One region of the Stenotrophomonas sp. 115C5 genome, then DNA from elsewhere that is predicted to be linked to it. Evidence: riboswitches for the same ligand, from Rfam matches in the RefSeq annotation. Region 1 holds a riboswitch; the other holds the start of a gene.

Region 1 (14,277 bases):
GGTGGCCCTGGCCAGCCTGCTGCTGGCCACGCTGGTCAGCGTAGCGGTGGTCGGCTGGATGCCACGACCCGCACCGCCCCCCATGCGGCTGGACCAGGCCATGCAGGTCGTTCGTGGCGAACGGCCCGCCATGCCTCTGGGGCTGCATCTCGAAACCCGTGCGTCGCCGCCGCAGGGCAGCAGCAATGGCGGGCTCACCCACCTGGTTGCGTCGCAGATGGACCTGCCGCTGGAACACGTGCGGTTGGTCTGGAGTGGCCGTGGCAAGGCGCCTGATGTGAAGGTCATCGAAGGCGGCATGGAACTCGATGGAAATGCACGGACGGACGCGTTGCAGGCGCAGGTGTCAGTGCTGACCAAGATGCAGTGGTCACCCTTTGAACTGGCGGTGCGCCAAGCTGATGGCCGATGGCAGGTGGTCGGCAGCGACCACAGTGATCTGGCCGCGTGGCGCCGGCAGGTCGTGCTGGCGCTGGTAGCGGGGACCGTGTTGTTGGCACCCTTTGCCGCCTGGGCATCGGTCCGCCTGGGACGGCCGCTGCGGCGGCTGGCCGAGGCCAGTGCACGGGTCGAACTGCAGGACGGCACGCCGCTGCCGGACGAGGGCCCACGCGAAGTACAGATATTGGCTGCAGCGATCAGCACCGGGCGCGAGCGCCTGCGCGCACAGGCCCAGGACATGACGCGCATGCTGGCCGCGGTAGCGCACGACCTGCGCACGCCGTTGACCGGCCTGCGTCTGCGCGCGGAGTTTGCACCGCCGCCACAGGCGGCGCGGATGGTGGCCGACATCGAGCGCATGGACACGATGATCGAGCAGGTGCTCGACTACGCACGCGGCGAATTGCAACCACTGCAGTTGCGGCCGCTGGACCTTGCCGCGTTGCTGGAGGAATGCGTGCAGAGTGCCCTGCTGCGCGGTGTCGAGATCTCCATCGAGGGACCGGACACCTTGCCGTGGCAGGGCGACGCGCTCCTGCTGCGGCGGGCGATCGACAACCTCATCGACAACGCAGACCGCTACGCCGGTGCCGTAGATCTGCACACCGCCATGGAAGGCAGTCGCATGCAGCTGGATGTGATGGACCGCGGCCCCGGCATTGCCGAGGACGACCGCGCACGCCTGCTGCAACCCTTCCAACGCAGCGAGAGCTCGCGCAGCCGCGCCACGGGAGGCACCGGCCTGGGCCTGGCGGTGGCGGCCAACGTCGCACGACGGCATGGGGGCGAGCTTCTGCTGCTGCAGCGTGACGGCGGCGGACTGATCGCACGCCTGCTGCTGGGGCCGATTCCCTGATATCGCCTTGATATTGGCGTTGGCGCCTTGTTTTGCAATATGATTAGGTGCCTAATAATGTTGGAGCGAGCCATGCTGGAAGCCAAGCACAGTGCCCTTCTGGATGAAGCGCAACGACGCGGCCATACCGGCGTCGCGCAGCTGCGCCTGTGTTTCCAGGTGCTGTCGCTGTCATCGTCCATCGACCGCGACTGCGCCACGCGCCTGGCGCTGCAAGGACTCAGTGAAGGGCGTTTCATCGTGCTTTTCCTGCTGCACGGCGCGGGTGGCACACTGCCACCGCATGAACTGGCCGAGCGCGCAGGTGTCACCCGCGCCACGATCAGTGGCCTGATCGATGGCCTGCAGCGCGAAGGGCTGCTGCAGCGGCGCAGTGACGCCGAAGACGGCAGGCGCCTGCAGATCGTGCTGACCACACAGGGGAAGTGCCTGGCCGAGACGCTGTTCAACCAGCACACGCAATGGATAGGGGGCTTGTTCAGCGGGTTGGACGCGGAAGAACAGCAGCAGTTGTCGCAGCTGCTGCACAAGGTCTGGCGGCACACCGATACAGGTCGTGGGGCATGAGCGGGACCCTGACAGCTGAGCGATTGAATGCGCTCAACACTGGCAGCGTCGCCGCCAGCCATCTGGCTGAATGCCTGGCGGTGGATTTCGCTGCGCTGCTGCAGGCGGTGGCACCTACGCTTGCACCGGAAGCGCTGCAGCGCATGCAGGATGCCTCAGCCAAGGGCATCACGCTGCGCATGGCCTTGGCTGCGCAGCTGCTGCGTGAGGCGGGGCAGGGCGCGCCTGCGCCCTGGCAGCATCACAGCTCCGATACCGTGCGCGGCTGGGCCTGCTACCTGATCGGCAGCGATGCCCGTGCAACGTTGGCAGAGAAGCTGCAGCACATGCGCACGCTGGCCGATGATCCACACTTCGGTGTGCGCGAATGGGCGTGGCTGGCGCTACGCACGGACATCGTTGCCGTGCCAATGCAGGCGCTTGAGTACCTGCAACCGTGGACACAGGAAATATCGCCGTACCTGCGCCGCTTCGCCTGCGAAGCACTGCGTCCGCGCGGTGTCTGGGCCGCGCATATCGCGCTGTTCAAGCAGCACCCTGAACATGCATTGCCGATGCTGGAAGCACTGGCTGACGACCCGGAACGCTACGTGCAGGATTCGGTCGGCAACTGGCTCAATGATGCCGGCAAGACTCAGCCGCAGTGGCTGCGCGAGCTGTGCACGCGTTGGCAGCACGAGCGCCACAGCGACGCCAACGCCTACATCCGCAAACGCGCACTGCGCTCGCTCCGGTAGTGCCGGATGCTGGCCGACAACCCCGCAACCCCGTCCACCTCAAGGAAGAACCACCATGTCGCACACCTTCATCGAGCTCTATACCGCTACGCCGGCCTGGACCACACTGCCGCCCGAGCAGCGGAATGCCTTCTTCGCCCGTATTGGCGCCGGCATGCAGCAGTTCGATCCAGCCCGCATCACGCCGCTGGCGATGGGCCGCATTGCCAGGGGCGTACCGCACAGCAGCGATGAACAGTTCTATGCGGTCTGGCGCTGCGCGAGCCGCGAGGAGGTCGATGCGCTGGTGGCTGGCATTGCCGCTACCGGCTGGCATGAGTACTTCACCACCACCCATGCGGTAGGCGCGATGGACAGCATGGCCCAGCACCTGGCCGACCTGGCCGCCTTGTAGCGGGGCGGCAGACGCCGGCAGATCCCGGCCCTCGGCATGGGTGGCACATGCGCCTGTCACCCGGACGCGGTAAACAGGACATTGCCCATGTCCATCCGCAGGGAAGTCGATCATGCAGAGCACGCTCCAGGTCACGCTGTTCGGCCCTCTTGGCGACAGCCCGGCGTTGCAGTTGCCGGGGCTGGAGGGGCCGTCGGTGGCCATCCAGGAATCGGCCCTGCGGCGGTTGGTTTCCGACCTCTACACCGCGCGTTCCCTGCTCAACCCCGAGCAGCTGGACGAGGCCCGGCAGGAACTGGATCGCGTGCTGGAACGCTGGGCCGACATCCATGAAGGCCTGCTGCTGGACGTGGAAGTGCATGGCAAATGAGCAACTTTGCGTGGTTGCCGCCGCGTAGGCCGGGCCGGCGCGCACCTCGCTGAACCGCGTCCCCAGTTGCGGATGAAACAGTTTGCACTGCGCAAAAGCTGTGCTATCAATAGATCCCATGAACGCAGCCCCCACCAGCTTTTACTGGTATTACTTTCCGAAGCCACTGGCGGAGGAAGGACTGCGCTCACCCTGAAGAAAGCTTCAGACGCATTCCCGAAAGCCGCCAGCGAACCTGGCGGCTTTTTTCATGCCGCCACGCTGGGGACCCCCAACGTTCCGGAGATCTCCCGCAATGCCCCCGCACACCGACGACCTGCGTATCCGCACCATCGAACCGCTGACACCGCCTGCCCAGCTGCTGGCGATGCTGCCCTGTGACGATGAAGCCTCCGACACCGTCAGCGCCTCGCGCGCGGCCCTGCACCAGATCCTGCATGGCCGCGACGACCGCCTGGCAGTGGTGGTCGGCCCGTGCTCGATCCACGACCCGAAGGCCGCCATCGAGTACGCCCAGCGCCTGAAGCCGCTGCGTGACGCGCTGGCCGGCGAACTGGAAATCGTCATGCGCGTGTACTTCGAGAAGCCGCGCACCACGGTGGGCTGGAAGGGCCTGATCAACGATCCGGACCTGGATGGCAGCTTCAAGATCGACAAGGGCCTGCGCATCGCACGCGGCCTGCTGCGCGACATCAACAAGCTGGGCCTGCCGGCCGGTGTCGAGTTCCTCGACGTGATCTCGCCGCAGTACATCGCCGACCTGGTGGCATGGGGCGCGATCGGCGCACGCACCACCGAAAGCCAGGTGCATCGCGAGCTGGCGTCGGGCCTGTCGTGCCCGGTCGGTTTCAAGAACGGCACCGATGGCAACGTGAAGATCGCCGCTGACGCGGTGGGTGCGGCGTCCAATCCGCATCACTTCCTGTCGGTCACCAAGCAGGGCGGCACCGCCATCGTGTCGACCACCGGCAACCCGGATTGCCATGTGATCCTGCGCGGCGGCAAGCAGCCGAACTACGACGCAGGCAGTGTTGCCGAGGCCTGCCAGGTGCTGGCCAAGGCCAAGCTGCCGGCGCGCCTGATGATCGACGCCAGCCATGCCAACAGCCTGAAGAATCCGGAGAACCAGCCGAAGGTAATCGACGACATCGCCGTTCAGCTGGAAGACGGCGAACAGCGCATCGTTGGCGTGATGATCGAGAGCCATCTGATCGGTGGCCGCCAGGAACTGGTGGAAGGCCAGCCGCTGGTCTACGGGCAGAGCATCACCGACGGCTGCATCGACTGGGACACCACCGTGACGGTGCTGGAGCGACTGGCCGCGGCCGTGCGTGCCCGTCGCGACGTAAAGGTGTCCGAAGCCGCTTGAGTGCGGCACGTGTGTGGATGGCGGTCAGCGCCTGCGGGGGTGCGGCCGCGATCAGGGCCGGTCGGAGTTGGAGACCGGCCCATCTGCACCGGCGATGCGCCTGGCGCTGCGCATGAGCGACAGCGCCAGGTACATCGCCGGGGTGGTGTGAGACGTAGATCCACGCCATGCGTGGATATCAGCGAGCCACACGGCAGGATTTCGGAAGAGTTGTATGGAGTCCTCCTGCGATTTCGGCCGAAGATGGGGTTCCTCGCCTGACTGGACCCCGCCGATGCGTGTTTTCCCGGATGACAACTTTCTGGATTCAGCTTGTCGGTCGATTTCCGGTGAAGCTGCCAAGGCGCTCGTGAGCTTGAAAGGCGGGCGAATCGCTGAAGATGCCGTATCTGTCATCGAAGACTGGTTTGAGCCGTCCCTCGAGAAGGCGCGCCTGCTGGCGGATCTTGATGAAAGAATCAGGATCCAAAGCAGCGAAGGGGACCAGGGGCTGCTGCGGCCTGCGCTGAAGGCCCGGGCGGTGATCGCGGCATCTCCCGAGCCCGCGCCCGATGACTACGAGCCTTCATTCAAAGTAGTGCCTGCGACAACGCTAGGTGGCGACTGGAAATCCGACTGCGAGACCGACTGCGTGATTGTCGATGGTGATCTGATCGCAGACGGCACGCTGATACTGAACGATCTGAGCGAGACGCTCTGCGTGATCGTACTGGGGAGCCTCAGGGCCCGGAATCTCGACTGTGGTGGTTGGGTGTTCGTGCGTGATGAGCTGGAATGCGATCATCTGTACGCGTGCTCACTCAATGATGGGATTCTGTCCGTAGGTGGCAACATCACTGTTCAGACCTTCCTCGAGACCGGCACCTACACACAAGTGGCGGGGCACCTGACCGCTAGCTACCTCGGCAGCACCCACAACTCCATTGACGTGGAGGGCAAAGTGAACTGTCTAGGCTTCGAAAGACGGTCTGATAGCGACTACTTGTGCGAATGGATCGATCCTGTGTTGCTGGAAGCCGACGATTCCGACGGCGATTGGGGATGCGGACGCCAACGGTATCCGTCGGCTGACTATCCAGAGCGGATACGCGCGGGGGGGCAGCCCCATGAAGTTCGTGCTCTAGATCTACGCCATGCGTGGATACCGCTCTTCTGTAGCGCCGGGCCATGCCCGGCGAACACGCCATCGTTCAATGCACTTCGTCGTGATAGACGAATTTCGGCATTTCCCAGCGGTAGTGGATCGCCAGCAGGCGCAGCGCGAAGCCGCCGCCGAGGCAGCACAGGATCGCGGTGGCGTCGGCCACGCCCCAGTGCAGCAGCAACAGGTAGGCCGCGCCGGTCAGCAGCGCGATGATCGCGTACAGCTCCTTCTGGAAGATCAGCGGCACCTCGTTGCAGAGGATGTCGCGCAGCACGCCGCCGAACGCGCCGGTCAGCATGCCGGCGATCAGCACGATCGGCATCGCATGGCCGGCTTCGCGCGCGATCGAGCAGCCGATCAGGGTGAAGGCGATCAGGCCCAGGCCGTCGAGTACCAGGAAGGTGCGGCGGAAGTGGTGCATCCAACGTGCGACCCAGGTGGCGATCAGCGCCGCGCATACGGTGAAGCCCAGGTACTCGGGATGCTTCACCCAGCCCAGCGGATAGTGGCCGAGCAGGATGTCGCGCAGTGATCCGCCGCCGAGGGCGGTGACGCAGGCGATCATGACCACACCGAACAGGTCCATGCGGCGGCGGCCTGCGGACAGTGCGCCAGTCATGGCCTCGGCGGAAATGGCAATCAGGTAGATGATGGACAGCAGCATGGGACAGGCTCCGGGCGCGGTGGGGCCGGCCATGCGCGACTACCGCCACTGCCTGCGCAATGACGGGATGACGATGACCGGTGCCGCTCCCGCTGTCCTTTTGCCTGAGAGTTCAGCGGCGTAGGCCGCGTGCCCCTTCGGCGGATCGTCCCGGGCGTGCCCGGTGACCTCTCTCCAGCTCGGCGAGTCGAATGCATGGTTGGTGGGATTCCAGCCCACCGGCCTGAGCGATCATGGGAGCCTGCGCCTTCGGCGGGCGCCAGCGCGGCGCCTCTCTCCTGCATTCGGCCGCCAGTATATCCGCTGCAGTGCAGCACGGCATAATCCGGGCATGGCCCCGTCCCTCCGCCCCTGGTTCCTGTACCTGCTCGAATGCCGGGATGGCAGCTATTACGCCGGCATCAGCACCGACGTGGACGCGCGTTTCGCCGCCCACCAGGCCGGCAAGGGCGCGCGCTACACCCGGGCGCGGCCACCGCTGCGCGTGCTGGCCGTGCGCGAGTACCCGGACCGGGCCGCCGCCTCGCGGGCTGAGTGGCAGCTCAAGCAGCAGCCGCGCGAACGCAAGCTGGCCTGGCTGCAGGCACCGGATCCTGCGCTTCTGTAGAGTCGAGCCCACGCTCGGCTTTTGTTGCTGCTGCCTGATGGTGAAGCCGAGCATGGGCCCGGCTCTACAGTAGATCCACGCCATGCGTGGATGGGCGCTTCCAGCCATGCCATGATCGCCCAGCCCTCAGCGCTGGAGACCCGGATGTCCACGACCGCCCTGCTGTTCGCTCTCTCCGCAGCAACGAGCCCCGCCGCCGATCCGGCCACCCTCGCGGCCATCGAAGCCACCTGCCACGATTACGTCGACGGCCAGCTGGAGGCCGACCCGCAGCGCGTCGCCCGCTCCCTGCACCCGGACCTGGCCAAGCGCGCGGTACTCGGCGATACACCCGACGAACGGCTGGGCCTGCGCCGGATGTCGAAGGAAGAACTGGTCGCGCTGACGAAGCAGGGCGCGCTGAAAACGCCGAAGGATCAGTGGGACCGCCGCTGCACGGTGCTGGACGTGATCGGCAACGCGGCCTCGGTACGGCTGGAAACGCCGTGGTTCGTCGACTACTTCCACATGGGCCGCTTCGACCAGCGCTGGGTCATCGTCAATGCGCTGTGGTACCCGAAGCCGAAGGCGCCGTAGAGCCGAGCCCATGCTCGGCTTCTGCAATCCGCGCGAAGTGCAGCCGAGCATGGCTCGGCGCTACAGGAGCATGCGTGCGCTCCTAGCGCTTCGGTCGCCGGTCGTCCTGGTCATCACCGAAGATGATGCGCGCGCTGCGCTGGTAGCTCCAGTACGCCACGGCCCAGTTCAGCAGCACCACGATGCGGTTGCGGAAGCCGATCAGGAAGAACACGTGCGCGGCCAGCCAGAACCACCACGCCAGCACACCGGACAGCTGCAGCCGGCCCAGATGCACGATCGCAGCCATGCGGCCGATCGTGGCCAGGTTGCCGAAGTCTGCGTACTTGAACGGGCCGGGTTCGGGCTTGCCGTGCAGGCGCGCGCGGATCACCTCGGCCACGTACTTGCCCATCTGCTTGGCCGCGGGCGCCACGCCAGGCACCGGCTTGCCGTTGGCCTGGTTCAATACGGCCAGATCGCCAGCTACGAACAGTTCCGGGTGGCCAGACAGGGTGAGGTCGGGTTGCACCTGCACGCGCCCGGCGCGGTCCAGCGGCACCTCCAGCGTGCGCGCCAGCGGTGAAGCGGCCACACCGGCGGCCCATACCACGGTGCGCGCGGGCACGAACTGATCGCCGAGCTTGAAGCCTTGGCTGTCGATGTCGCTCACCGGGGTGCCGGTCAGCACTTCCACGCCCAGCTTTTCCAGCTGCCGGCGCGCCTTCAGCGAAAGCACTTCCGGGAACGAGGACAGTACGCGCGGCCCGGCCTCGACCAGCCGCACCTTGGCGCTGGCCGGGTCGATGTGGCGGAACTCGTTGCGCAGGGTATGGCGCGCGATCTCGGCCAGGGTGCCGGCCAGTTCGACGCCGGTAGGTCCACCGCCAACCACGGCGAAGCTCAACCATGCGGCCTTCTTCGCCGGGTCCGGTTCTGCCTCGGCGCGCTCGAAGGCCAGCAGCAGCTTGCGGCGCAGCGCGATGGCATCGTCCAGCGTCTTCAGGCCGGGCGCATCATCGGCCCATTGGTCGTTGCCGAAGTAGGCGTGGGTGGCGCCGGTGGCCAGCAGCAGGTTGTCGTAGTCCAGCGTGCTGCCATCGGCCATGCGGATCTGCCGGGCCTGCTTGTCGATGGTCACCACTTCGCCCAGCCGCACTTCCACATTGCGCTGGTGGCCGAGGATGTGGCGCAGCGGTGCGGCGATATCCGGGGCGGACAGGCCGGCAGTGGCCACCTGATACAGCAGCGGCTGGAACAGGTGATGGTTGCGGCGGTCGACCAGGGTGATGCGTATGCGCTCGCGGGCCAGGGCACGGGTGGCCCAGAGGCCGGCAAAACCGCCGCCGACAACAACCAGGTGGGGAACGCGCTCGCGACTCATCGACTCACTCCAGTGGGGGCATTGGGGGAAGCGCCTGGCATCTTCGCATGATGGCCCCCTGTCACGTCAGCGCCCGCGTGGATCGGCGATACTCGGGTTCAGGCAACGGCCCGTGAGGAGCCCATGAGCGAACCGGAAAAGCGCATCGCCCTGTTGATCGACGCCGACAACGCGCCGGCCTCGAAGATCGACGAGGTCCTGGCCGAAGTCGCCCGCTACGGTGTGGCCAACGTACGCCGCGCCTATGGCAACTGGAAGAGTCCGCGGTTGAAGGGCTGGGAGGCGGTGCTGCACGAGTACGCGATCCGTCCGATCCAGCAGTTCGCCTACAGCAAGGGCAAGAATGCCTCGGACATGGCGATGGTGATCGACGCCATGGATCTGCTGTACGCGCGCAATCTGGATGGTTTCGCCATCGTCTCCAGTGATGCCGATTTCACTCCGATGGTGATGCGCCTGCTGACCGACGGCGTGAAGGTGTATGGCTTCGGTGAGAAGAAGACGCCCGAGCCATTCGTCAACGCGTGCTCGAAGTTCACCTACCTGGAAGCGCTGGGCCAGACCCACGCCAGCGTGCCGGATACCGAACAGGCCTCCAGCGAACAGGCCTCGAACGAGCCGGTAGCCAACGACGATGCGCGGCCGCGCAAGAGCGGTGCGGAAATGCGCAGCGACACGCGGCTGGTGAAGATGCTGCGCCGCGCGGTGTCCTCGGCCGAGGGCGAGGATGGCTGGTCGCATCTGGGGCCGGTTGGCAGCCAGATCGGCAACCAGGCTTCGTTCGATCCGCGCAACTACGGTTACGGCAAGCTCAGTGATCTGCTGGCAGCGATCGGGTTGTTCGAGCTGAAGAAGGACGGCAAGTCGTCCTACGTGCGCGCGTTGCCGAAGAAGAACAGGTAGTGCCGGCCGCTGGCCGGCAACGCCCGGATGCCAGATCCGGCATGCGGCGCGCACACACCCCACCCGATCAGGCGTATCGTTGCCGCTCGCATTGCCAGCAAGGAAAAAACCCGCATGTTGAAGATCTGGGGCCGCCGCAATTCCAGTAACGTCCGCAAGGTGCTGTGGTGCGCCGAGGAGATCGGCCTGCCGTATGAATCCATCGAAGTCGGTGGCAGCCACGGCGGCACGCAGACGCCGGAGTACCAGGCGATGAATCCCAACAGCCTGGTGCCGGTGATCGAAGACCACGGCCTGCCGCTGTGGGAATCGAACGCCATCGTGCGCTACCTGAGCGCCCGCTACGCGCTGGGCACCCTGTACGCCGAAGACCCGATGGAGCGTGCCCAGGCCGAGAAGTGGATGGACTGGAGCACCTCGCGGATGGCGCCGCTGTACACCGATCTGATCTGGGGCATCATGCGCACCGCCCCGGCCGACCGTGACGAATCGCGCATCAATGCCGCCATCGTGCGTGCCGGTGACTACCTGGCGATGGCCGATGCCACGCTGGCCAAACAGCCGTGGCTGTCGGGTGAGAAATTCGCGATGGGTGACATCCCGCTGGGCTCGCTGATCTATGCCTGGTTCGAACTGCCGATCCAGCGCCCGGAACTGCCGCACCTGGCGGATTGGTATGCGCGCCTGCGCGAGCGGCCGGCCTACCAGCGCGGCGTGATGTCGCCGCTGACGTAAGCGGGGCCGGGTCTTTTCCTGGAAAGAGAAGCAGCCGAGCATGGCTCGGCTCTACAGTAGTGCCGAGCCATGCTCGGCAGCACCGACCGGATCAATACAGGTCCGTCGGATCCACATCCAGCGACCAGCGCACCTTGCGTGCTTCCGGCAGCGCATACAGCTGCGGAACCAGCTGCGAAAGCACCCCATGCAACGGCGGCCGCTGCAGTGCCGAAAGCAGCAGCTGCGTGCGCTGGTAACCGGCGCGACGTGGCATCGGCGCCGGCATCGGCCCATACGCCTCCACTATGTTCTGCTCGCCCAGCAGCTGCCGCGCTGCCAGCAGGAATGCATTGGCATGCTCCACCTGCTGCGCTTCGGCGCGCATCAGCGCCAGATGCGCGAACGGCGGGAATCCGGCGGCCTGGCGCTGGTTCAACTCGGCCTGCGCGAACGGGTGGTAGCCACCGCTCACCAGGGTTTCCAGCAACGGGTGCCCGGGGTGATGGGTCTGCAGCCAGACCTCGCCGGGATCACGTGCACGGCCCGCACGGCCCGCCACCTGGATCAGCTGCTGCGCCAGCTTCTCGCTGGCGCGGAAATCGGCCGAGAACAGGCCCTCGTCGATGCCGACCACCACCACCAGGGTCAGCTTGGGCAGGTCGTGGCCCTTGGCCAGGATCTGCGTGCCGACCAGGATGCCGGGCTGGTCGCTCAGTTTCGCCAGCTGTTGTTCCAGGGCATCGCGGCGTGAGGTGGTGCCGCGGTCGATGCGCACCACCGGGAAATCGGCGAAGGCGGCGGTGAGATGTTCTTCCAGGCGCTCGGTGCCGATGCCCTGCGGTTGCAGCGCCAGGCTGCCGCACGCGGGGCATGCCAGCGGTGCCGGTTGCCGCGCGCCACAGTGATGGCACTGCAGGCGACGGCCGCCGCCATGCACGGTCATCGGTGCATCGCAGCGGTTGCACGGTGCGGTCCAGCCGCAGTCGTGGCACAGCAGCACCGGCGCGTAGCCACGGCGGTTCTTGAACACCAGCACCTGCTGGCCGCGCTGCAGGTGCTCGCCGATGCCGGCCAGCACATCAGCCGAGAGGCCATCGTGCAGCGGCCGCTTGCGCACATCGAGGATGCGCACGCGCGGTGGCCGCGCATCACCGGCACGCTGCTTCAGGCGCAGGTGGGTGTAGCGCCCGGCATAGGCGTTGTGCAGGGTTTCCAGCGAAGGGGTGGCACTGCCGAGCAGCACCGGAATGCCCAGTGCCTTGGCGCGCACCAGAGCGAAATCGCGCGCGTGATAGCGGATGCCGTCCTGCTGCTTGTAGCTGCCGTCGTGTTCCTCGTCGATGATCAGCAGCCCGGCCTGCGGCAATGGCGTGAACACCGCCGAGCGGGTGCCGACGATGACCCGTGCCTCGCCACGCGAAGCCGCAGCCCAGACGCGCGCGCGCTCGTTGTCGTTCAACCCCGAATGCAGTGCATGCACGGCGATGCCGAGGCGGCCGCGGAAGCGTGCCAGGGTCTGCGGGGTCAGGCCGATTTCCGGCACTAGCACCAGCGCCTGCCTGCCCTGTGCCAGGCAGTGGATGATGGCCTGCAGGTAGACCTCGGTCTTGCCGCTGCCGGTCACGCCATCCAGCAGGAAGGGTTGGAAGCCTTCGGCAGCGTTGATCGCGGCCACGGCCTCGGCCTGGTCCGGGTTGAGCGTGGGGCCGGGCAGCGGCTGCGCATGCTGCGGTGCCACCGTCATCGCCACGCGCTCGGCCAGCGCACGCTTGGCCAGGCTGCGCGCGGCGGTCCGCCAGTCCTCCATGCGTTCGCCCAGCACGTCCTCGTCCACGACGGCTTCGGCCAGCAGTTCTGCCAACTGTCGCGGGCGGCTGCCGGCGCGCAGCTTCCCGCGCTGGGCATGGCCTTCGGGGGTCAGCTGCCAGCCCCAGTGATGGGTGTCAGGCAGGGTGTCGCCATGGCGCAGTGGGCCGGGCAGGGCGGTGCTGAGTACTTCGCCCAGCGGTGCGTGGGTGTAACGCGCCAGCCATTGCAGGCTCTGCCACAGCTCCCCCTGCAGCAGCGGCTGCGGGTCGCACCAGGCCAACGCCTGGCGCAGTCCCTGGCCGTCGTCGATCTGGCCGTGCCCCACCACCACCCCGATCAGCTCGCGGTTGCCGAACGGCACCTTCAGGCGGCAGCCGACCGCAACCGTGGGGCCATCGCCCTCCGGCGACAGGTAGTCGAACAGACGGGGCAGGGGGACGGGCAGGGCAACCTGCAGGGTCGGAATCGGTGAAAGCATCGGGCCAGTGTACCGGGCCATGCGCACGCGAATGGCGGGGTGGGAGACGGCGGAGCGGCGCCCGTTGAATCATAAATGTCACCTAAATATCGGTGTCCATTGGAGATTCAGTCTTATCCACATGTTCTGTGGATAACGTTGTGCGTTACCGGTCGACGGGAACGCAGGAGGCCGATGGCGACGAGCTCACGCTTGGGTTGGTCAAAAAATCGCCATACTTAAAAGGAATTCAAAATCAAGTACTTAAGTGTGAAACATTGCTGAAACAGAGTGAATTCAGCTGCATGCCGCAGTTTCCCGCGCCGGGAGCGTGGTGCTGTGCACAACCTGCAGCACGAAGTATCCGTGGGCGCAAGTCCTACGGGCGTCGATTGCCTGCCGCTATCATTCCCCCAGACCTTTGGAGTGACCGATGACGGCTGTGCCCGCCCCTGTTTCCTCGACCGCGGCCGGCGCGCTGTCGGCGTTCCTGCGTGGCGTCGAGCGCCGCGCCCTGGTGGTGGCTGAGCTGCAGTGCGGCGATGCCGCGCGTGCCGAGCAGACCCTGGTGGCGGTGATGCGTGCCTTTGCCGCGGTCGCCAGTGACCTGCCGATGGCGCAGTGGCCGACCCGCTTCTGGACCCTGCTGGGCCAGCGCCAGGCGCTGCGCGAGCCGGTGGGCGGCCAGTGGGAACCGCCGCTGGCCGCGCTGGGCGAGATGGGACCGTTGCCGCGCCTGGCGCTGTTGCTGCGGGTGGGCGGCAGTCTGGATGAAGGTATCGCCATGCGCGTGCTTGACCAGGATGAAGCCGGCTACCAGCACCTGCTGGCCGAGGCCTGCCCGCGTGACGCGCACGGCCAACCCGATGCCTCGGCCTGGCGCCAGCTGGCCGAACAGGTGCAGTTGCGCATCCGCGACCTGCCCGCCAAACGCCTGCAGCAGCTGCAGCAGCCGGCCGCGCCGGCGGCCAACAATGAAGCCCCAACCTCCGGCTGGCGTGCGCCGCAGCGTGAAGATCGCACGGCTGCCAATGGCAAGCGCCGCCGTTCGAACGCAAAGCCGCGCTGGCGCGGTCCATTGATCCTGCTGGTGACCGTGGTTGTGCTGTTGGCAGCCGCGCTGGGCTGGCGCTATTGGCAGGGCCATTCGTCTGGCAGCGACGCACCGCTGCCGGAAGGCGTGGTGGGTGAGGCGGGCCCCGTCACGGTGGAAGCACTGCCGCCAAGCGAGGTCAACGCCACGCCGGACGCGACCCCTGCGCAGGCTACGGACGACGCCACCATGCTGGCCGACCGCGACTAT
Region 2 (14,277 bases), on a different contig from region 1:
TGCGCGCGCGGGTATGGGCGGCCAGTGACCGGGTCAGCTCGAAGTGGCCGTGTGCTGCGCTGCCACGTGCGTGCACGATGCGCTCGGGAATGCGTTCGTGATCGAAGTGGGTGATCTTCTCGCGCAGGATGAAGTCCTCCAGCAGCGTGGGCCCTCGGGGCCCCTGCCGCAGGGAGTTCTGGTTGTCCGCCACCGGGATGCCCTGATCGGTGGTCATCACCGGATGGGTGCCCCCGGCCTGCTGGTGCAGTTCATCGCCGTCGCCCCGGCGGTGGTTTTCGGCAGGGGCGGTTGCGCGCTTGCCGGTCGGCTTGCTGGCGGCCATTGACGTTGGCTCCGGATCATCAGAAGGAACCACGACACTGGAACCAGCCCCGTTAAACCGAGGTCCGGCAGAGGTGAACGTACAGGCAAAAGCAGGCTCGGGTATGCTTGCCCCATGCGAGTCGAGCCCGCCGACATCGAAGCCCTGTTCGACGCCATCCCGGATGTGCTGTTCTTCATCAAGGACCGCCAGGGGCGTTACACCCACGTCAACCAGACCATGCTGCGGCGGCTGGGCCTGCGTGCGCGCAAGGACGTGATCGGGCGTACCGCGGCCGAGATCTACCCGACCGGGCTCAGTGCGGACTACGGCGATCAGGACGCCCGCGTGCTGTCCGGCGAGGTGATCGAGAACCTGATGGAGCTGCACCTGTTCGCCAACCGCGAACCGGGCTGGTGCCTGACCTGCAAGCGCCCACTGGTGGTCGATGGGGCCATCGAGGGCCTGATCGGCATTTCCCGCGACCTCGGCCAGAAGGACAGCCTGGGTACCCAGTACGAGCAGCTGCGGTTGGCCCTGGCCCACCTCAATGCGCACTACGCCGAGAACGTGCGCATGCAGACCCTGCTGGACATCACCGGCTTTTCGCTGTCCAAGCTGGAGCGTAGCTTCCGCAAGGTGTTCCAGATGACCCCGCAGCAGGTGCTGACCCGGCTGCGGATCCAGATGGCCATGCACCTGCTGCACGGCGACGACAGCATCGCCTGCATCGGCCAGGCCTGCGGTTTCAGCGACCAGAGCGCCTTTACCCGCAAGTTCAAGGCTGAAACCGGTTTCTCGCCGCGCGCCTACCGCGCCCGCATCGGCGGCAGTGTCAGCGAGCCCGCGCTGGCCTGAGCCGCCTGCTGCGCTGTGCCTATCCCCGCAGGCATGGGACAGGGTAAGGTGTCGCCCCTGTAGCCCGCCGCCAGCCCCGCCGATGCCCAACTCGATTCCGACCGCTTCGCCGTCCCGCCTCGGGCATTCGCTCAAGCCCCGCCAGCTGATCATGATGGGCCTGGGCAGCGCCATCGGCGCCGGCCTGTTCCTCGGCTCGGGCGTGGGTGTGCAGGCGGCCGGTCCGGCGGTTCTGGTGTCGTACCTGGTGGCCGGCGCGCTGGTGATCATCGTGATGAACGCACTGGGCGAGATGGCGGCGGCCAAACCGACCAGCGGCGCGTTCTCGGTGTACGCCGCCGATGCCATGGGCGCCACCGCCGGCGCCACGGTCGGCTGGTTGTGGTGGGTGCAGCTGGTGATCGTGATCGCTGCCGAGGCGGTGGGCGCGGCCGGGTTGCTGGCCACGGTCTGGCCTGCGGTGCCGGTACCGATGGCAGCGTTGGCCTTCATGCTGTTCTTCACCGCAATCAACCTGCTCGGGGTGAAGAACTTCGGCGAGTTCGAATTCTGGTTCGCCATCCTCAAGGTCGCGGCGATCCTGGCCTTCATCGCCATCGGCGTGGCGCTGCTGATGGGCTGGCTGCCGCAGGTGACCTCGCCGGGCCTGAGCAACTTCACCGAACACGGCGGCTTCGCACCGAAGGGCCTGGCGGGTATTGGCGCTGCACTGCTGGTGGTGGTGTTCGCCTTCGGTGGTACCGAGATCGTGGCCGTTGCGGCGGCGGAGACCGAAGACCCGGAACGCAGCATTGCCCGTGCCATCCGCACTGTGGCCTGGCGCATCCTGGTGTTCTACATCGGCTCGCTGAGCGTGATCATCGCCGTGGTGCCGTGGACCAGCGAGGCGCTGAAGTCGCCGTTCGCCGCCGTGCTGGATATCGCCCGTATTCCGGGTGCCGGCACCGCCATCACCCTGATCGCGGTGATCGCGCTGCTGTCGGCGCTCAATGCCAACCTCTACGGCGCCTCGCGCATGATGTATTCGCTGGCGCAGCGTCGTGAAGCACCGGCCGTGCTGGGTTGGACCGACCCGCGCCAGGTGCCGGTGATCGCCGTTCTCGCCAGCGTGCTGTTCGGCTTCGCCGCCACCGTGATGGAACTGCTGTTCCCGGACCGGGTGCTGCCGGTGCTGCTGAACATCGTCGGTTCCACCTGCCTGCTGGTGTGGACGCTGTCGCTGGTCTCGCAGCTGGTGCTGCGCCGCCGGGCGGATCGCCTGGGTACCCGCCTGCCATTCCGCATGGCCGGCTTCCCGTGGCTGACCTGCTGCGCGCTGGCGATCCTGGCACTGATCTTCGGCCTGCTGCTGAGCGAGTCGCACACCCGCCTGCAGTTCCTGTCGATGGTGGCGCTGACCGCCACGATCGCCGCTGGCAGCGCCATCGCGCGGCGCATGCGCGAGGCCTGATCGTCGGGCGCTGACGCGCGCCTGCGGTCGGCTGCTGTTCGCGCGGCCGCCAGCCGAGCATGGGCTCGGCTCTACAGCAGGCATACATCCGCCGTGCCATCCTGATCCCGTGGGCCGTCAGCGGCCCGTCGACCAGGAGTACCGCATGCTGCGCAGCCGTCCCTTCCTGATGTTCACCGGCCAGGCTGAGGCCGCGCTGGCCATGTACGCCGAGGCCTTCGCCGATTTCCGCCTGCTGGCAATGCAGCGCCATCCGGATGGCGCCGGTGCCGGCGTGCCTGGGCAGGTCCGCCAGGCCATCTTCCTGCTGGGCGGCACCCACTACCTGTGCTTCGACAGCCTGGACGTGCACGACTTCACCTTCAGCCCGTCGATCTCGCTGTTCGTCGAGTGCTCCGGTGCCGAGCAGTTCGAGCGCGCGGCGCGCGTGCTGGGCGAGGGTGGGCACTGGTTGATGCCGGTGGGCGACTATGACTTCAGCAACCGCTACGGCTGGGTGCAGGACCGCTTCGGCGTGTCGTGGCAGTTGAGCCTGGGGCAGATGCCGGACCCGTGATCGGATGTTTGTGGGTGTGGACCCTGGTCCACACACCCTCATGAAAACGGCCCGCTTGCGCGGGCCGTTCTCTTTACCGATGCAGCGAGGAATCAAGCCTCGACTTCATCATCCTTGTAGGCATCGACCGGGATGCAGGCGCACATCACGTTCTTGTCGCCGTACACGTTGTCCACGCGTGCCACCGGCGGCCAGTACTTCTGCAGCTTCAGGCTGGGCAGCGGGAACGCAGCCAGTTCACGCGGGTAGGCGTGGGTCCATTCGCTGGCGGTCACCGCGGTGGCGGTGTGCGGTGCGTTCTTCAGCGGGTTGTCTTCGCGGTCCAGGCGTCCGTCTTCGATCGCGGTGATCTCCTCGCGGATCTGGATCATCGCGTCGATGAAGCGATCCAGCTCGTGCAGCGATTCGCTTTCGGTCGGTTCGACCATCAGCGTGCCGGCCACCGGGAAGCTCAGGGTCGGGGCGTGGAAGCCGAAGTCGATCAGGCGCTTGGCCACGTCCTCGGCGCCGATGCCGCTGGTCTTCTCCAGCGGGCGCACGTCCAGGATGCACTCGTGTGCCACCAGGCCGTTGCGGCCGGTGTACAGGGTCTTGAAGTGCGGGGCCAGGCGCTTGGCGATGTAGTTGGCGTTGAGCTGCGCGACCTGGGTGGCCTTGCGCAGGCCTTCGGTGCCCATCATCGCGATGTACATCCAGCTGATCGGCAGGATCGAGGCGCTGCCGAAGCTGGCGGCGCTGACCATGCCGACCGGACCGTTGTCACCCAGCTTGCCCGGCAGGAACGGGGCAAGGTGCGACTTGACCGCACACGGGCCAACGCCCGGGCCGCCGCCGCCGTGCGGGATGCAGAAGGTCTTGTGCAGGTTCAGGTGCGAAACGTCCGAACCCCACTTGCCCGGCTTGGCCACGCCGACCAGGGCGTTCATGTTGGCACCGTCGGTGTACACCTGGCCGCCGTGCTTGTGGATGATCTCGCAGATCTCCACGACTTCTTCCTCGAACACGCCATGCGTGGACGGGTAGGTCATCATGATCGCGGCCAGGCGGTCGCTGTATTTCTCGGCGTTGAGGCGGATGTCCTCGACGTCGACGTTGCCGTTGGCATCGGTCTTGGTTACCACGACCTTCATGCCGCACATCTGTGCCGAGGCCGGGTTGGTGCCGTGCGCCGAATCCGGAATCAGGCAGATGTCACGGTGATCTTCGCCGCGCGAGCGGTGGTAGGCGCGGATCGCCAGCAGGCCGGCGTACTCGCCCTGCGCACCGGAGTTCGGCTGCAGGCTGACGGCGTCGTAGCCGGTGCACTCGACCAGCATCGCTTCCAGCGAATCGATCAGTTCCTTGTAGCCCAGCGCCTGCTCGGCCGGCACCAGCGGGTGGATCTGCGAGAACTCCGGCCAGGTCACCGGAATCATTTCGGCGGTGGCGTTGAGCTTCATGGTGCACGAGCCCAGCGGGATCATCGTGCGGTCCATCGCCAGGTCCTTGTCGGCCAGCGAACGCAGGTAGCGCAGCAGCTCGTGCTCGCTGTGGTGGGTGTTGAACACCGGGTGGGTCAGGAACGCGGACTGGCGCAGCAGGCCGGCCGGCAGCGCGTCGGCGGTGCTGGCATCCAGTGCGTCCACATCAACGCTGGCACCGAACAGCGCGCCGACGGCGACGATGTCGGCGCGGGTGGTGGTCTCGTCCAGGCTGATGCCCACCGAGCTGCTGTCGATCGCACGCAGGTTGTAGCCGGCAGCACGGGCCTTGGCATGGATCGCGTCGGCGTCGACACCGGTCACGTGCAGCGTGTCGAAGAAGTCGGCACCGACCTGCACACCGGCGGTACGCAGCGCGCTGGCCAGGATCGCGGCCAGGCGATGGGTGCGGCGGGCGATGCGGGTCAGGCCTTCCGGACCGTGGTAGACGGCGTACATCGAGGCCATCACTGCCAGCAGCACCTGTGCGGTACAGATGTTGGAGGTGGCCTTCTCGCGGCGGATATGCTGTTCGCGGGTCTGCAGGGTCAGGCGGTAGGCCGGGTTGCCCTGTGCGTCGATCGAGACACCGATCAGGCGGCCCGGCATCGAACGCTTGTAGGCGTCACGGCAGGCCATGAACGCCGCATGCGGGCCACCGAAACCGAACGGCACGCCGAAACGCTGGCTGTTGCCGACCACGATGTCCGCACCCCATTCGCCCGGGGCGGCCAGCAGGGTCAGGGCCAGCAGGTCGGTGGCCACGGCCACCAGGCCGCCGCGCGCGTGCACGGCATCGACCAGCGCCTTGTAGTCGCCGACCTGGCCGAAGGTATCCGGGTACTGCAGCAGCAGGCCGAAGGCTTCCGCTTCCAGCGCTTCGGCCGGGGTGCCCACGCGCAGCACGATGCCCATCGGCTCGGCGCGCGTGCGCAGCAGTTCCAGTGTCTGCGGGTGCACGGCGTCGTGCACGAAGAAGGTGTCCGACTTCGACTTGGCCGAGCGCTTGGCCAGGGTCATCGCTTCAGCAGCGGCAGTGGCTTCGTCCAGCAGCGAGGCGTTGGCGATTTCCATGCCGGTCAGGTCGGCGCACAGGGTCTGGAAGTTGATCAGCGCTTCCATGCGGCCCTGCGAGATTTCCGCCTGGTACGGAGTGTAGGCGGTGTACCAGGCGGGGTTTTCCAGAATGTTGCGCAGGATCACGTTCGGCGTGTGGGTACCGTAGTAGCCCTGGCCGATGAAGCTGCGCAGCACGGTGTTCTTGTCGGCGATCGCGCGGATCTTCGCCAGCGCCTGCACTTCGGTGATCGACTCCGGCAGTGCCAGCGGTGCCGGCGACTTGATCTTGGCCGGGACGATGGCATCGGTCATCGCATCCAGCGATGCGTGGCCGATGACGCCGAGCATCTGCGCGATCTCGGCATCGTTGGGGCCGATGTGGCGCTCGACGAACGCCGAATGGTGCTCGAGCTCACGCAGGGAAGGGGTGTTCTGGGACATGGCGAAGGATCCGTCAGGAAAGGGCACACGCACGGGCACAAGCCGCCGGTCGGCGGTCTGCGGGCGCCCCTCTGTCCTTTTGCCTGAGAGTTTAAAAGCGCGGAAACCGCAGCTTCGTGCCCCTTCGGCGCCGGATCGAACCGGTCTCTCCAGAGTTCTGTTACGGGTGGTATCGGGCCTGAGCGATTACGGGCGTTGCGCCTTCGGCAGCGGTGACCTGCTTCTCCCACCGTGTTGCCCGCCGATTATAGCCTCTTGCCGGCGCCCGACGGTGGCCCGCAGCGGCCTCACACGCCTGAATGGCCGATGGCCCGGGCGTGCGTTCTGTGCACCCGTGCATGGCGTCGCACGCATTCCCCACCTATGATGGTCGGATTCTCGTATTCATCTGGCGCCGTCCCTGCTGCAGGGGATCGGCGCCCGCCGTGCGTGTCACGCATGGCCCTGCCGGACGCTTGCCCGATGACCGCCGCTGTTGCTCCTTCCACCCGCCGCATGGCCCTGTTGCTCGCTGGTCTGGCCATGTTCGGTCCGTTCTCGATCGACACCATCTTTCCTGCGTTTCCGCAGCTGGCCCAGCGCCTGGCGGTGGACGAGGTGGCGGTGCAGCAGACCATCAGCGTCTACCTGCTGTTCTACGGCCTGATGAGCCTGGCCCACGGCCCGCTGTCCGATGCGTGGGGGCGCAAGCGGGTGATCCTCGGCGGCCTGGTGATCTTCGTCGGCGCCTCGGTGGGCTGCGCGTTGTCCACCGACCTGACCACGCTGCTGGCGTTCCGCGCGCTGCAGGGCCTGTCTGCCGGTGTCGGCATGATCGTCGGTCGCGCGGTGATCCGCGATCTGTACCACGGCCACGACGCGCAGCGGCTGATGAGCCAGGTGTCGATGCTGTTCGGCATCGCCCCGGCCATCGCGCCGATCATCGGCGGCTGGATCCTGCTCAGTGGTGCCGGCTGGCCGCTGATCTTCTGGTTCCTGGTGGTATTCGCGCTGGTGCTGCTGGCGGCCACTGCGCGCTTCCTGCCGGAAACCCATCCGGCGCAGGCACGGGTTGCACTGTCGCCACGCACGTTGATGCGCGACTACGTGCGCATCGGCTTCAACCCGCGTTTCCTGCGCCTGGCGCTGGCCGGCAGCATCGGCTTCGGCGGCATCTTCCTGTACATCTCCTCGGCGCCGGCCATCGTGATGCAGCACCTGCATCTGGGTGAAGGCGGCTTTGCCTGGCTGTTCATTCCCACCATCGGCGGCATGACCACCGGTTCGTTCCTGTCCGGGCGCATGGCCGGGCACAGCACACCGACGCGGCAGGTGGCCCTGGGCTTTACCTTGTGTGCGGTCTCTGCCGTGTTGAACATCGGCTATGTCAGCCTGGCGCCGCAGTTCGCGCTGCCGTGGGCGGTGATGCCGATCTTCCTCGGCGGCATGGGCATGGCGCTGATCTTCCCGATCCTGGCGCTGGCGGTGCTGGACATGTATCCGCTGCAGCGCGGCCTGGCCTCGTCGCTGCAGGCCTTCGTGCAGCTGATGATCAGCACCGTGGTGGCGGGCGTGGTATCGCCACTGCTGCACGACAGCCCGCTGCATCTGGCACTGGGGCAGGCGGCCTTCTTCGCGGCCGGCTTCGTGTTCTGGTACTGGGAGCACCAGCGCGAGCGCGCAGCAGAGGCAGCCGGCACGACGCTTTGAGCGTCGCGCAGGGGTAGGGCACAGCATCACGCGGCGCCCCCTTGCGACGCTGCGAGCAGGGACTAGGCTGGGGTTTCCAGCAAGCCGGTTCGTGGATGCACGACAGCCAGCCATCCCGATGTCGTCGCATGAGGTATCCCATGGCTGCGCAGCAGACCTACCGCCTGTTCGAGGTGGCGCTGAAGGAGCGCCGCGTTCTTTCTCCTTCCCTGGACCGCATGGTGTTCACCGGCGCCGACGTGGCGCGCATGAAGACCGAAGGCCCGGACCAACGCATCAAGGTGTTCTTCCCCTTGCCCGGCCAGGACGCGCCGGACGTGCCCAGCGGCGAAGACTGGTACGCCCGTTACCGCGCACTGCCCGATGACGCGCGGCCGCCGATGCGCACTTTTACCCTCCGCCAACTGCGCGCCGGCGACTGCGAGGTCGACGTCGACTTCGTGCTGCATGGCGAGACCGGACCGGCCTCGCGCTGGGCCACGCACGCACGGCCGGGCGACCGCGTGGTGCTGCTGGCCCCCGACGCTGACTGTGCGGACAGCAGCGAGGGCTGGGAATGGAAGCCGCCAGCCGGGGTGGGTCAGGTGCTGCTGGTGGCCGATGAGACGGCATTGCCGGCAGTGGCCGGCATCCTCGAGGAACTGGCCGGGCTGGCCGATCCGCCGCGCACGCTGGCCCTGCTGGAGATCGCCCAAGCGGGGGATGCGGTGCCATTGAAGGCACCGGCCACGGCCGAACTGGTGTGGTTGCCACGCGGGCAACAGGCCCATGGGCAGCAGTTGCTGCAGGCCGTGCAGGCGCGGCTGGCGGCAGCCCCGGCCGTGGCCGAGGGCGCCGAACTGGACGACATCGACGTCGATGCGCAGATCCTGTGGGAGCAAGCTGACGCCAGCGCAGACGGCGCGATGTATGCCTAGGTGGCGGGCGAGGCCGGCGCGGTGATGGCGATCCGCCGGTATCTGGTGAAGGACTGCGGCCTGGATCGCCGCGCGATCACCTTCATGGGCTACTGGCGGCAGGGGCGGGTGCTGGACTGAGCCGACGCCGTACCGGTGTGAACCAGCACGCAGGGGGCGTGGGTTATCCTTGCGCCCCCGCAATGCAAGCCCCACCGATGTCGACCTCTTCCAAATCCCGCCGCGACCAGCGCCGTCGCCAGGAACAGCAGGCTGCCAACAAGGCCGCCGCCACCGCCTCGCCCGTCGAGCCGCACGCCGAACTGCGCGACACCCAGCGCACGCTGCTGGCCGGCGTCGTCCGTCGCGATGGCGAATGGGTGCTGGGCATGGATGGCCGCATCGCCGGCCAGAGCGAAAGTGCGGCCCAGGTGCTGGCGCTGATCATGCAGGCCGGTGAACTGCACGAACGGCAGGGCACGCCGGTGCGCTTGATCTATTCGGATGCGCTGCGCGATGCGGCGCAGGCCGAAGCCAACGAGAAGGGTCAGACCTTCGAGGAATTCAAGGCCGCGCTGGCCGCACAGCTGGCGGCGAAGAAGAGCAACTGATCGTCATCGCGGTAGCGCCGGGCCATGCCCGGCGAGCGCAGCGGTGTGATGAAAAGCCGCCGGGCATGGCCCGGCGCTACCGGATCAAAAGGGGCGGATCCTCGCGGACCCGCCCCTTCTTTCATTTCGCTGCTGCCGGTGCCGCGCTGGCCTGCCAGCCGCACATCTGGCCTTCGTTCTGCTGCTTCAACCAGGCATTGACCGGGCTGAAGTACTCGATCATCGGGCCGGCATCGAGCTTGTCCGAGCCGGTCAGTTCCTTCAGCGTGGCCTGCCACGGCTGGCTGGCACCCTTGCTCAGCATCGCCCAGTACTTCTGCCCCGCTTCCTTGTTGCCGTAGAAGGTGCACTCGTGCAGCGGGCCCTTGAAGCCGGCGGCATCGCACAGGCCCTTGTAGAACTGGAACTGCAGGATGCGCGCCAGGAAGTAGCGGGTGTACGGGGTGTTGCCCGGCACGTGGTACTTGGCACCCGGGTCGAAGAATTCCTCGCCACGGGTGGTGGCCGGTGCCACGCCCTGGTACTTGGCCTTCAGGTCCCACCAGGCCTTGTTGTAGTTGTCCGCGGTGATCGAACCATCGAACACGCCCCAGCGCCAGCGGTCGATCATCAGCCCGAACGGCAGGAACGACACGCCCGACAGCGCCATGCGCATCTGGTTGTTGATGACTGCCTCGCGGCTCTCGGTCGGCGCGTCGACCAGCCCGATCGAACTGAGGTACTTCGGCGTCATCGCCAGCACGATGGTGTCGCCGATCGCTTCATGGAAGCCATCGTTGGCACCGCCCTGGAACAGCGGCGGCAGCGGGTTGTAGGCCAGGTCGTAATAGATGTGGCCCAGCTCGTGGTAGATGGTGGTGAAGTTCTCTTCGTTGGGCTTGATGCACATCTTGGTGCGCACGTCGCCTTCCATGTTCATGTCCCAGGCACTGGCGTGGCAGACCACGTCGCGGTCATCGGGCTTGATGAACTGGGTCTTGTCCCAGTACGACTGCGGCAACGACGGCATACCCAGCGACACGTAGAAGTCCTGCGCACGCTCGGTCATCTGCTTGGCGGTGCGCAGTTCGGCTTCGCGCTGCGCCTTGTACTGCGCGGCCACGTTCGCATCCTTGCCAGCCTTGGCCAGCGCCGCACTCAGGTTGGTCTGGTACTGCTTTTCCAGCGCCGCGGTGATGTCCAGGCTGCCGGCGCCCGGGTACGGTTCCAGCTGGTCCCACAGGTTGGACCAGTCCTGCTGCCACATGTTGCCCATCAGGTGCGCGGCGATCAGGCCGTTGCCCACCTCGGCCTTGTCCTTGCCATAGGTCTTGTCCAGCTTGCCGCGCGCATAGCAGTGCAGCTGCTCGTACATCGGCTTGACCTGTTCCCACAGGCGATCGGTTTCCGGGCCGATCTGCTCCGGCGGCATGTCATAGCCACTGCGCCACATCTGCCCGGCATCGGTGAAGCCCATGTCCTTGGCACCTTCATTCACCAGGCCGACGAACTTCTGGTAGTCACCACGCATGCTCTTGGTGGTGCTGTGCCAGCCCTGCCAGGCATCGAGCTGCTGGTCGTAGTCGCGGCTGCGCGCCAGCACCTGCTCCAGCTCGCCCAGCTGGCGGCAGGAGTTCGGATCGTTGGCGTCGGTGCAGTACTTGCCTGCGCCGTAGCTGCCTTCCATGCGGGTGGCGATCTGGGTCAGTTCGGCCAGCTTGGCCGGATCGCGCGGCGCCGGCATCGAGGACATCAGCTTCAGCAGATGGATCGCGCGCTTGCTGTCCTCGCTCATCGGCTTGCCATCGAACTTGGCGGCCTGCTCGATCCAGCTGTTGAGCTGGGTCAGCGAGCGCTCGTTGGCCTTGGCCGCGATGCGTTCGGAATCACTGTTGATGTAGGTGGAGGACAGCCACTGCGCCGAGGTCATCTCCGGGTAGGCGGCCTTGAATTCGGCATTGATGCGGGCCACGAACTGGTCGGCGGTTTCGCCGGCCGGGGCGCTGCTGCTGGCGGTATCGGTGCCTGGGGTGGGTTCCTTCTTGCAGGCGGCCAGGGCCAGCGTGGCGGCGGCGACTGCCGCGGCCAGCAGGAGATGACGGTGTTTCACGGGCGGTCCTTGGGTGGTGAACGACGGCCGAAGGCTAGTGGGCAGTGGCTGCCACCGCAAGTGGCGGAAGTCGGCCGGGCGGCGCCCGGCACCTGCAGAGGCCTTCGAGCAACGGCAAAGCCGAAGCAACAGCAACAGCGGACTATCCGTGGTTTGGCGGGGCGGGTCCGGTTGCGGGGGACGCCGTAAATCCGTCCATGGAGGCTCGGTCGCGCCATCCATGGCGCTCACGCCCCCGCAACCGGACCCACCCCGCCTTCGACAGATTTCCGCGACCTGTCATTGATCCACGCCATGCGTGGATGCTTTTCGAATTCAATTCGACTATTCGATTCCGATGGAAATTCATCCACGCATGGCGTGGATCTACCAGATCGGGACAATCTGTCAGAGGTGGGGCGGTGTCGGAGTGCGGGGTGTCAGCCGCATGGATGCGGCTGCCAAGCCTACATGGACGTACTTGCGGCGTCCCCGCATTCCGACACCGCCCCGCCAAACCACGAATCGCCTGCTTCTGCTGTTGCCGTTGCTTGTGCAGTGGCCTCGGCGGGTGCAGGGCGCAGCCCTGCCGACAAACCCTAACTCTCGCAGTTGGCGAACAGGTCGCGGTCGCGCTCGTACAGCGAGGTCTTCACCTGCATCAGGCCCAGCACCGACGGGAACAGGTTGTCATGGTCGGTGTACGCCGCCGAACGCTTGCGCACGCACTGCAGGTCCAGCCCGCGGCTGCTGGCGAAGCCCGGCGAAAACCACATCGTCATCGGCACGCGGGTCTGCTCGGCCGGGGCGATCGCGTACGGCACGCCATGCAGGAACAGGCCCTTCTCGCCCAGCGACTCGCCGTGGTCGGACAGGTAGATCATGGCCGTGTCGTAGTCCTGCATGCCCTGCAGCGTGCCGATGGTCTTGCTCAGGAAATGATCGGTGTACAGCACGGCGTTGTCGTAGCTGTTGGTGATCTCCTCGCGTGAGCAGCGGCCGATGTCACGGGTGTCGCAGGTTGGCTTGAAGCGCGCAAATGCGGCCGGGTAACGCTCAAAGTACGCCGGGCCATGGTTGCCCAGCTGGTGCAGCACCACCACGCGGTCGCCGGGCTTGGCGCGCACCTGGGTGGCCAGGTCCTGCAGCAGGATCTCGTCCATGCAGCGGCCGTCCGCGCACAGGCCCGGGGTGGTCGCATCGGACAGCGACTGGAACTCCAGGCCTTCGCACACGCCCTTGCAGCCGGACTGGTTGTCACGCCACAACGGTGCGATGCCGGCACGGTTCAGCACATGCAGCAGCGACTGGTGTGCACGGATCTTCTTCTCGTCGTACTCGTGGCGTCCCCACGGCGAGAACAGGCACGGCAGCGACACTTCGGTGCTGGTGCCGCAGGAGTGCATGTCGGGGAAGTTGATCACCGGTGCCTGGGCCAGTTCCGGGGTGGTGTTGCGGCCACCGTTGAGGCCCCAGTTCTGCGCGCGCACGGTTTCGCCCATGACGATCACCAGCAGGCGCGGCTTGCTGGCAGGTGCACGTGGGGTGGCCTTGGCATCGGTACCGATCGGCAGCTTCGGCGCGCGCTGCACCGGGTTGTCGCCACGCAGTGCGCGCGGCATGCCCAGCAGCACGTTGGCCGGGGTGGCGAGGTAACGCACTTCGCGCTGGTTGCGCATCAGTGCCGAGACATCCTGGAACGAGATCAATGCGCCGCCTACCGCGGTCACTGCCGCCACCACCAGGAAGCCGACGCGCCAGAGCAGGCTGCGGCTCCAGCTGCGGCGGCGCAGCTCCACGCGCCACAGCACGATCATCGGCAACACCGCCAGCAACAGCACCGGCCACACCAGCGACACGGTCATCAGCTCGCGGCTTTCCTTGGGATCGGTCGCCAGCACGTTGCGCAGCATGTCCGCATCCAGGTAGATGTGGTAACGGCTCATGTAGTGCGCAGCGAATGCAGTCACCAGCAGCAGCAGGCTGATCACCACCTTGGCGTTCCAGCGCCAGACCAGGATGCCCAGCAGCACGCCGTGCGCACCCAGCAGCAACAGCAGCAGCGACAGTGCGTAGCGCAGGCTGCCCGGATGGCTGGCCATCGCGCTGTGCCAGAACAGGCCGTTGCCGGCCACCGCAAAGAACAGGCTGGTCAGTGCAATCAGTGCTTCGGTGGACAGCTGCGGCCGCCAACGGCGAAGGTTCGCCAACGCGGGAAGGCGGGCGGGGCGTTGGACCGATGCACTCATGCGTTTGCCTCCTGGCGGTGGGGACGGTCCAGCTGACGGCGGATCAGGACATACAGGCCGAGCGAAAGCAGCCAACATATCAACGCAGTGGCAACGTCATGCGAAAGGAAATGTGCGCCCCGCAGCTGCTGGCTGATGCCGAACACCAGGCCAGCGCCGAGGCCGATCCACAGCCCCGCCCAGCGCCACGACGGGCGCCACAGCAGGGCGAAATAGTACAGACAGAGCCACGCATAGCCGGCGCTGGCATGCCCGGCCGGGAAGCAGGCCTGCGGCGCCATGCCGGCCGGGCGCAGGGTGAAAAGACCGATGAAAGGCTGGTGGCCGCCGTAGCGCAGCAGGTCCCAGGGGCATTCCATCGGCACCAGCGACTTCAGAAGGGAGATCACGCCCGTGCCCAGAGCCATGGCAATTACGACATAAAGCAGCGCCCACCGCAGGGTGCGATCGCGACCCTTTCGCCAGTGGTGGAAGCACAGCAGGATCGCCACGAGCGCAGCAGCCGTGCTCAGCCATTTGCCGGCCTTGTGCACCACCGTGCGGGTGATCCAGGCGTCCTGCAGCGCCCAGTGGCCACCCTCCAGACGGAACAGATGATCGGCCACCCATTGGTCGCCGCCGAAACCCATCAGCAGC

The links. Region 1 has a riboswitch for glycine ahead of AC13FN_RS12665 (trimeric intracellular cation channel family protein). Riboswitches for the same ligand answer to the same signal wherever they lie in the genome.
Region 2: linked by a shared signal. The riboswitch ahead of gcvP (aminomethyl-transferring glycine dehydrogenase) and the one ahead of AC13FN_RS12665 (trimeric intracellular cation channel family protein) in region 1 are both predicted to bind glycine.

The regions. Positions count from the first base shown of each region.
Region 1 covers NZ_JBSPUQ010000009.1:94,364-108,640, reverse strand. The annotation lists gene AC13FN_RS12695 (sensor histidine kinase) at 1-1,297, shown strand, start outside; gene AC13FN_RS12690 (MarR family winged helix-turn-helix transcriptional regulator) at 1,370-1,864, shown strand; gene AC13FN_RS12685 (DNA alkylation repair protein) at 1,861-2,601, shown strand; gene AC13FN_RS12680 (DUF6616 family protein) at 2,657-2,995, shown strand; gene AC13FN_RS12675 (hypothetical protein) at 3,108-3,365, shown strand; gene AC13FN_RS12670 (3-deoxy-7-phosphoheptulonate synthase) at 3,661-4,734, shown strand; gene AC13FN_RS12665 (trimeric intracellular cation channel family protein) at 5,925-6,542, opposite strand; glycine riboswitch at 6,627-6,730, opposite strand; glycine riboswitch at 6,744-6,833, opposite strand; gene AC13FN_RS12660 (GIY-YIG nuclease family protein) at 6,874-7,149, shown strand; gene AC13FN_RS12655 (nuclear transport factor 2 family protein) at 7,294-7,725, shown strand; gene AC13FN_RS12650 (NAD(P)/FAD-dependent oxidoreductase) at 7,808-9,088, opposite strand; gene AC13FN_RS12645 (NYN domain-containing protein) at 9,212-9,991, shown strand; gene AC13FN_RS12640 (glutathione S-transferase family protein) at 10,106-10,726, shown strand; gene AC13FN_RS12635 (primosomal protein N') at 10,818-12,995, opposite strand; gene AC13FN_RS12630 (hypothetical protein) at 13,408-14,277, shown strand, end outside.
Region 2 covers NZ_JBSPUQ010000011.1:105,861-120,137, forward strand. The annotation lists gene AC13FN_RS14090 (catalase) at 1-325, opposite strand, end outside; gene AC13FN_RS14095 (AraC family transcriptional regulator) at 440-1,162, shown strand; gene AC13FN_RS14100 (amino acid permease) at 1,245-2,612, shown strand; gene AC13FN_RS14105 (VOC family protein) at 2,758-3,168, shown strand; gene gcvP (aminomethyl-transferring glycine dehydrogenase) at 3,261-6,128, opposite strand; glycine riboswitch at 6,190-6,291, opposite strand; gene AC13FN_RS14115 (multidrug effflux MFS transporter) at 6,591-7,817, shown strand; partial or broken gene AC13FN_RS14120 (siderophore-interacting protein) at 7,958-8,854, shown strand; gene AC13FN_RS14125 (hypothetical protein) at 8,932-9,324, shown strand; gene AC13FN_RS14130 (M2 family metallopeptidase) at 9,446-11,413, opposite strand; gene AC13FN_RS14135 (phosphoethanolamine transferase) at 11,992-13,641, opposite strand; gene AC13FN_RS14140 (phosphatase PAP2 family protein) at 13,638-14,277, opposite strand, start outside.